2 regions of the Arthrobacter sp. zg-Y877 genome follow, and region 1 is predicted to be linked to the other one. Evidence: riboswitches for the same ligand, from Rfam matches in the RefSeq annotation. Region 1 holds a riboswitch; the other holds the start of a gene.

Region 1 (4,209 bases):
GGACGGTCAGGGTGGTTTCCTCGCGTGCCATGGGTCTGCTTTCCCTCAACGGTGACGTGTGGGAAAGAGGCTACCGTGTCAGGCCGCGGGAACGCCTGCGGCCGGTTCCACCGCTGCACCGGGCCGGTAGTTTTTCCGGCCGTGCACCAGGTGATAGAGCCCGGTGGAAGCCAGTAGGACGGCGGCCAGCACCCAGTACATGCCGTGGAATCCGGTCAGCGGCAGGAGCAACCCCAGCAGGAGCGGGCCGAGCCCGACACCGGCGTCCATCAGGATGAAGAAGGTGGACGTGGCCAGACCGATCCGGGTCGGCGCTGCCATCGTGACGGCGATGGCCTGGGCACACGGCATCAGGGCGCCGAAGCCGAAGCCCACAAACACGCCGGCCAGTGCCAGCACCGTGTCGTTGGGTGCATAGGCGAGCAGAGCCATACCGGCGGCGAAGGACACGAGGGTCGGGTACACCACGGCGTTGTCGCCGTGCCGGTCCTGGAGGCGTCCCACAAACAGACGGGAGACCAGCACAACGACGGCGTAAACCACGAAGAACAGGCTGGCACCCAGCACCAGACCCTCGCTCTGCGCATAGGAGTTGAGGAAGGAAAGGATGCCAGCGTAGGCGGCACCGGCAATGAACATGACCGAGGCAATGGCCAGCGCGGCCGGGTCAATGATGTCCGTCAGGTGCATCCGCCACTTGGTGTTTTGCTCCTCGGGTGTGGGCGTGCGCTCGGGCAGGCGGAGCACCAGGGACAGGACCAGTGCGACGGCGGCGCAGCCGGCGGCGAACAGGAACAGGGCGCGGTAACTCACGGAGTCCACCAGCATCACGGCCAGGAACGGACCCACGGCGGTTGCCAAGGTGGTCGAGATCCCGAAATAACCGGTGCCTTCCCCGCGCCGGTTCACTGGTATTAATCCCATGACGGAGGCGGACAGGCTCGTGCTGGCCGCACCGAACGCGGCACCGTGCAGGATCCGGACCGTCAGCAGCAGGGCCAGGTTCGAGGCCGGGACGTACAGCAGCGACGCCACGACGAACACCGCGAGGCTGGCCACCAGCAGGCGGCGGCGGCCGACGAAGTCCAGGAACTTGCCGGCAAACACACGCGCCACCAGGGCGCCGAGGACGAAGGATCCGGACGCGAATCCGGCGGCTCCGTCAGAGGCGGAGAATTCCTTCACTGTGTAGAGCGCCATGGTGGTCATCAGCAGATAAAAGACCATCGAAATAAAGAGGTTGGTGATGATCGCCAGGACAAATCCCTTGGACCATAACTTCTGACCGCTGCCAGCCACTGCGTACTCCTGTTGCTCGGAACCCCGCCTCCAAGATTGGAAGGCTGCCTAACAACCTTACGCGCTTCCGCCCCCCACGGAAAATCGGATCCGGCCCAGACGAGGCCGGTCCGGAAAGCCCCGTGACCCACGGTGAAACAGTGCCCGGAGTGGCCTGCGTGGCGAAAAACTGCTAGCACACCGCGGCCCCGCACACACCCCCGCGAGAAGCTGATCACACAATGGTTATCCAACCGTAACTATCTTGTACGGTTATTCCCATGCCGCTTTCTGATGCGGCTCCCCCGGGCTTGTTACCTAGCTCTGCCGCTGGTCCGGGGTCCACAGAACGCACCACCACGGCAGGGGCGGGGGAACCATTTACGGGTTCCTTGTGAACCCTTGGGGTTAAGCCGACCGGATGATCCGGCGGCCGGGTGACTCCCATCCGAATCCGACAGCTCACCTCGCAGGTATCGGGAGAGGTTATTCAAATGACTTTCAACAAGACTCAGGGCCGTCACCGCGCCGAGAACACCAGCGCACGGACCACCATCGCACAGGCCGTTGCAGGCCGCGGCCGCACCTTCGGCAGCACCGCTGCTGTAGTTGTCGCCGGCTCCGGCATCATGCTGGGCATGGCCGCACCGGCTTCCGCCGGCGTTGTCGCCAACGACACCTACACCCCGGTGCAGGCCGCACCGGTTGCAGCAGCTCCGGTTGCAGCAGCTCCGGCCGCCGCTGCCGCCACCCACACCGTGGTCTCCGGTGACACGCTGGGCCAGATCTCCGCCGCTTACGGCGTAGGCCTGGATACCGTTCTTTCCCTGAACGGCCTCTCCCTGGCGTCCGTTATCTACCCGGGCGACGTTGTAACCCTGGCCGGCGAAGCCGCTCCGGCCGCCGCTGCTGCCCCCGCTGCAGCCTACGCACCGGCCGCAGCCGCTCCGGCTGCAGCATCGGCTGCCAACACCGGCGTGATCAGCACGCAGTCCGCTTCGATTACCCCGGCAGCCAGTGGCACCAACGCCATCATGCTCGCCTCGGCGCAGTCGCAGCTGGGCGCAGCCCAGGACTGCACCGTCCTGGTTGAGGTTGCCCTGCGCGCAGCCGGCCACTCCGTGGGTGACCTCGGTCCGGCACAGCTGGCAGCATACGGCACCCAGGTCTCCACCCCGGAGCCCGGTGACATCGCTTACTACGCCGACGGCGGCATGGGCCTGGCCCACATTGCCATCTACATCGGCAACGGCCAGGCCATCCACAGCGGCTGGAACGGCAGCGAGACCGTCGTTCAGTCCGCGAACGTCGGCTCCGGCCCCGTGTTCTACCGTGTTGCGTAAGGCTTCCTAGCCCCAACGCATGCCACAGTGAGCGTCCGACCCCTACCGGGGCCGGGCGCTCACTGCTTTAAGCCGGACCGGCCTGCGGTTCTGGCACCAGGCACATCACGGCTCATCACGGCTCATCACGGCACAAACCGGTACCCCATGCCGTGCTCGGTGAGCAGGTGCACCGGGGCAGCCGGGTCTTTCTCGAGTTTGCGCCGCAGCTGCCCGATGTAGAGGCGCAGATACCCGGAGTCGGTCGTGCCGGGCCCCCACACCTTGGTCAGCAGCGTCTGCTGGGTCACCAGCATCCCCGGATGGGCCAGCAGCTCGGACAGGAACCGCCATTCGGTGGGGGTCAAGCGGATATCCGAGCCGTCGTCGACCCGTGCAATGCGGTGCCCGGCAAGGTCCACGCGCACCGGGCCGAAGGTGATTTCGCTGGGTCCCGCTGCCGCCGGTGAGCGGCGGGACAGCGCCCTGATCCGGGCCAGCAGTTCCTCCGTCGAGAAGGGCTTGGTGACGTAGTCGTCCGCTCCGAGGTCGAGCGCCCGCACCTTGTCCGCCGGATCGATCCGGCCCGACACCACCAGGATGGGAACCGCACTCCAGCCGCGGACGGCCTCAATGACATCCATCCCGCTAAGCCCGGGCATACCCAGGTCCAGGACCAGCAGGTCCGGATGGGTGTCCACGGCCTTGCGGATGGCGGCGCTGCCGCTCTCCGCCGTCACCACCTCATACCCGTAGGCGCTCAGGGTGATCCGCAGCGCACGCAGGATCTGCACGTCGTCGTCGGCGATCAGGATCTTCATCCGGCCACCGCCGGGGACCGCTGTCCGCCCGCAGGGACACGGCGGTTGGCGGCCGGCAGCGAGAGGACCATGGTCAGTCCGCCGCCGGGTGTGTCTTCGGTATCCAGTGTTCCGCCCATTCCTTCCGTGAATCCCTTGGCCAAGGCCAGGCCCAGGCCCAGCCCGGTTGAGTTGTCGGTATCCCCCAGCCGCTGGAAGGGGACGAAAATCTCTCCCCGCCGCTGCTCCGGAACGCCGGGCCCCGAGTCTATGACGCGGATCTCCACCCTTCCGGCAAACTCGCTGACGCTCAATACGGATTTCGTTCCGGGCGGGCTGAAGCGCACCGCGTTGGCCAGGAGGTTGACCAGGACCCGCTGCAGCAGCACCGGATCGGCCAGGACCACCCGGGGCGACGTGGGAATTTCCAGTTCCACTTCCGCCGGTCCAAGTTCCAGTTCCTCCAACGCGGGCAGGACAGCATCGGCAACGTTCAGCGGCTCGAGGCTCACCCCCACGACACCGGCCTGGAGCCTGCTGACATCCAGCAGGCTGGTGACCAGTCCGGAAAGGGAAGCCAGCGATTCCTCGGCCGTGGCCAGCAGTTCGCTGCGGTCCTTTTCGGACCATGTGACGTCCGTTGCCCGCAGCCCGGTGACGGCGGCGGTTGCGGCGGTCAGCGGCCGGCGGAGGTCATGCCCGACGGCGGCCAGCAGGGCCGTGCGGACCTTGTCCGCCTCGGCCAGGGAACCGAGTCCCCTGGCGGTTTCGGTCAGGTCCCGGTGCTCCAGGGCTGCCTCCAGCTGGGC
Region 2 (4,209 bases), on a different contig from region 1:
CTGCGGCCAGGGCGTTGGTCACCAGCCTGGTGCAGTCCTGGCCCACGCCAAGCTGCGCGTAGGCTGCGGAGGCAATGGTTGAAGCCACACCTGTTGCAGCCTGTACGGGCCGTGCGGATGCCGTGGTGAGACTGGTGGAGTTCCCGGCAACTGCCGCGTTGCCGCGGACCTGCTGCTGGGCGGTGGCTTCGGCGGCGGGTGCCTGTACGGCAACCGCTGCTTCGACCGGCGCTTCGGGTTCCGGCGCAACGATCACGCCGTTGATCCCGTCCCGTTCGAACGAGATAGCCACGTCCGCGGGAACCTGGAGGGTCTTGGCCGCGGAAAGGTCCAGCGTGCTCGTCTGGACATCACGTACTACGTCGGCCCCGGAGGCGTTGGCTGCAACACCGGTCGTCAGCACCAGCCCGGAGGCTGCCGCAATGACGGCGGCCTGGCGGCCTACCGTTCCGGCGTTGGAGCTGACGGCGCCGGCAAGGGCGTTCAGTGTGGTGGTGCGCTCCACCGGCGCCCGGTGGCGGGCGCGCTCAACTGTCGTGGTCATGATTCTCCGCGTCTCGAATTTGTGGATTAGCTGACGCGGACGAAGCTGACGCCGCCCAGGTCTGACAGGCTGTGCAGGCCGGTGTTCATACCGTTCAGGCCACCGCTGATGACCTGGCCATTGCCGACGTAGATCGCAACGTGGCTGCCGGAGACTACAAGGTCACCGGGTGCCGGGCTGGAAACGGTGGGACCGAACTGCAGGAACTGCAGAGGGCCCAGGTCGCCGACAGCCTTGCCGACGGAGCGCAGTGCCTTCTCAACCATGGCGGTGCAGTCCTGCGCAACGCCGATCTGGCCGTAGGCGGAAGCCACGAGGCCGGCTGCGACGTTGCCGGAAACCGGAGCCTGGGCAACTGCTGCGCCACTGTTGGAAGCGGTGGTGATGTTCGAAGCGGCGGCTGCGGGAGCAACGCGGGCGGCTGCAGCGGTCGTAGCTGCTGCGGCCTGCGTGGCGGCCAGCTGCGCGGCGGCTTCGGCCGCGGCCTCTTCGGCTGCAACCTGTGCCCGGTAGTCGGCGCCGGAGATCGTGGAGATCTTGGCGATGTCTGCGGACTCGAGGGTGTAGAGCTCGAACGGTGCGTCTGCGGGAGCGGTAACGCTGCCGGTGACGACGTTCAGGGGGGTGGCTTCAAGGGCCTGGCGGTCCGTGCTAACGGATGCAGCCTGTGCAGGAAGTCCTGCAGCCAGCACGAGGCCGGATGCTGCAACGACGACGGCGGCCTGGCGGCCTACGGTTCCGGCGTTGCTGGTGACTGCCTTGGAAAGTGCAGCGATCGGGTTGGTCTGTACGGTGGCAGCGCGACGGCGGCCGTGAACGTTTGATGACACAAGTTTGCCTCTCCCAATTGCCTACGAGGTGAGCTGTCGGATTCGGATGGGAGTCACCCGGTTGCCCGGCCTATGGCCTTTTGCAACTTAACCCCAAGGGTTTCTTTCGAAACCCGAAATTGGTTCCCCCGCCTCTGCCATGCGATTCTGCGAACGGACTTCAAACAGTGGCAGAGCTAGGCGATCTGTTCGAAGGTGCCCCACCTTTGCGAATCGGGCACGAGGTTGAGCGTACAGCAACAATTGAGCTATGTCACGTTCCGATCACGAAACGATATTCAAGCGGTTACAACGCTTTGATTCTAGGCAGTTACAACCAATTGAGCGGGTCCACTACTTCGCCGTTAACCATTACCTCGAAATGCAGGTGGCAACCGGTTGACGAGCCCGTGGTGCCGCTGGCTCCCACCAGGTGTCCGCGTTCAATAGCGGCACCCACAGAGACGGCAATGGTGGAAAGGTGGTTGTACGTGGTTTCGACTCCGTTGCCGTGGTCAACCACCACGCGGTATCCCCCGCCGTAGGCGTGCCAGCCGGCGAAGACCACGGTGCCGGATGCCGCAGCACTGACAGCTGTGCCGCAGACTGCGGCGAAGTCCTGCCCGTTGTGCATCTCGCCGGCAGCCCCGGTGATGGGACTGGTCCGGTGGCCGAACCCGGAGGTTTGAATCAGTCCAGTGTTCAGGGGCGTGGACAGCGTGCCCTTGGCTGCGGCTGGAACCGCGTGGGAACCGGCTGCAACCGTGACGGACGCCAGCTTGGCATCGGGGTCGAATTCGCTGCTCAGCCCGGCCCTGGCGAAGCCGATATCGGCGTTGGGGTCGGCAGAGACGGGCGCATCGGCGCCCGTGGCCTGGCGTTCAGCCGGATTGTCCGCTGCCGCAGTGGTCGGCAGCGCAGCGGTAAGGATCAGGCCCGAGGTGGCTGCGGTAATGGCAATCTTCTGGGCGGCACCGCCAACAGACACGGATTTGGTTTCTGCGCGCCGGCGGCCAGGTGCTGAGGCGTTTCGGGGTCGCAGTGGGGCGGCAGGGGCAGGCGCACGGCGCCTCCCCGAAGCAGCATGCTTCGACAAGTGTTTCCCTCTCATTGATCGCCTGCGAAGTTAGCTGTCGGATTCGAGTAGAGAAAACTCGGCCTCCGGAATAGGCGGGTATTACGCGGCTATGCAGTAATACCGCCGTCTCCCGGAAGGCTTCACCCCAAGGCAGCCTGGCTGCCGGAGAATGGGTCCTCCGCCCCTGCCTGGACGAATGTAGTGCTCCGGTCCGCTGGCAGGGCTCGGCGGACGGACCGGATAACGATGGTGGTTCAGCGTCAGGAACACACTATAGGATAAATGCCGGAAAAGTGACCATTCCGTTACCCAAGCTGTGAAACAAATACATGCGCAGCTACTTCGGCCGGCAATTCAAGGGCTCCCTCGATACCCGGAACCCGCACGGAAATGTATCCACCGACTACCTCGGCGGTCATTTGCGCTCCCGGGCGCAATCCCGCCTCGTCCAACTGGGACAAGAGTTCCGGTTCCACCTGAATGGGCTCGGCAAGCCGGACCAGCCGGAGTTTCGTTCCGGGCTCGACGGCGGCGACGGTGGCCACAAGGTTAACGACGCCGGCGTGGAAGACTTCCGCTGCAACCCCGCCGATTCCTTCAAGTCCGGGAATCGGATTGCCGTACGGCGATTCCGTGGGGTGGCCCAGCAGTTCATACAGCCGGCGTTCCACCCGCTCACTCATCACGTGTTCCCATCGGCAGGCTTCGTCATGCACATAGGCCCAGTCGAGGCCGATCACGTCGGAGAGGAGCCTTTCGGCGAGGCGGTGCTTGCGCATCACCTCGGTGGCGCGGCGGCGGCCAAACTCGGTCAGCTCCAGCCGGCGCGTCCCGGCAACCACAACAAGTCCGTCACGTTCCATGCGGCCGATGGTCTGGGACACCGTGGGCCCGGAGTGGCGGAGCCGTTCAGCGATACGGGCCCGGAGGGCGACGATGTTCTCTTCTTCCAGCTCCAGGATGGTCCTGAGATACATCTCAGTGGTGTCAATGAGATCCGTCATGACGGGCCGCTCCTATGTACGGAAGAAAAGAAGGCCAGCAGACAGCTGCCCCGGGGGTGTACGGCAACACGTTAGCCTATCGGCCGGACCGCCCGATAATTCCGCGGTGCCCGGCACATCGCGCCGTGGTGCGGGTCATATATCGTCTCCGTACGAGGGCATACGGCAGAATGGAAAGTGCATATCCGCCACCTTCGAAACACGCTTGGAGCGTCACCTCATGGGCGATACCGCCGCACTGAAAATTCCCGCCGGGCTCCTCCCGAAGGACGGCCGATTCGGTGCCGGCCCTTCAAAGGTCCGTCCGGAACAGCTGGAGGCCCTCACCCGTGCCGGGACCGGCCTCCTGGGCACCTCCCACCGGCAGGCGCCGGTGCGGAACCTGGTTGGCAGCATCCGCGAAGGCCTGTCCACCCTCTTTTCCGCTCCGGAGGGTTATGAAGTTGTCCTGGGTGTCGGCGGGTCCACCGCTTTCTGGGACATTGCATCCTTCGGCCTGGTTGAGGAGAAAGCCCAGCACCTGTCCTTCGGTGAGTTCGGCTCGAAGTTTGCCGCCGCTACCAACAAGGCTCCGTTCCTCTCCGCATCGACCATCATCACCTCCGCTCCGGGCACGCGTCCCGAGCCCTCTGCCGAAGCCGGTGTCGACGTTTATGCCTGGCCGCAGAACGAGACCTCCACCGGCGTGGCCGCTCCGGTGCGGCGGGTGGAAGGGGCCGACGCCGGATCCCTGGTCCTGATCGATGCCACCTCCGCGGCCGGCGGCCTGGACGT

Evidence for each region. A riboswitch is a leader RNA that binds a small molecule or an ion and turns the genes downstream of it on or off. The one in region 1 is predicted to bind cyclic di-AMP.
Region 2: it holds a riboswitch for cyclic di-AMP, as region 1 does, so the genes downstream of both, QNO03_RS10170 (M23 family metallopeptidase) here and QNO03_RS01695 (LysM peptidoglycan-binding domain-containing protein) in region 1, are expected to answer to the same signal.

The regions. Positions count from the first base shown of each region.
Region 1 is NZ_JAUCPU010000001.1:357,870-362,078, reverse strand. It holds gene ligD (non-homologous end-joining DNA ligase) at 1-31, opposite strand, end outside; gene QNO03_RS01700 (MFS transporter) at 79-1,299, opposite strand; cyclic di-AMP (ydaO/yuaA leader) riboswitch at 1,621-1,768, shown strand; gene QNO03_RS01695 (LysM peptidoglycan-binding domain-containing protein) at 1,773-2,621, shown strand; gene QNO03_RS01690 (response regulator) at 2,747-3,421, opposite strand; gene QNO03_RS01685 (ATP-binding protein) at 3,418-4,209, opposite strand, start outside.
Region 2 is NZ_JAUCPU010000003.1:593,833-598,041, forward strand. It holds gene QNO03_RS10160 (NlpC/P60 family protein) at 1-544, opposite strand, end outside; gene QNO03_RS10165 (NlpC/P60 family protein) at 571-1,374, opposite strand; cyclic di-AMP (ydaO/yuaA leader) riboswitch at 1,378-1,536, opposite strand; gene QNO03_RS10170 (M23 family metallopeptidase) at 1,685-2,341, opposite strand; cyclic di-AMP (ydaO/yuaA leader) riboswitch at 2,453-2,636, opposite strand; gene QNO03_RS10175 (iron-dependent transcriptional repressor DtxR) at 2,737-3,435, opposite strand; gene serC (phosphoserine transaminase) at 3,656-4,209, shown strand, end outside.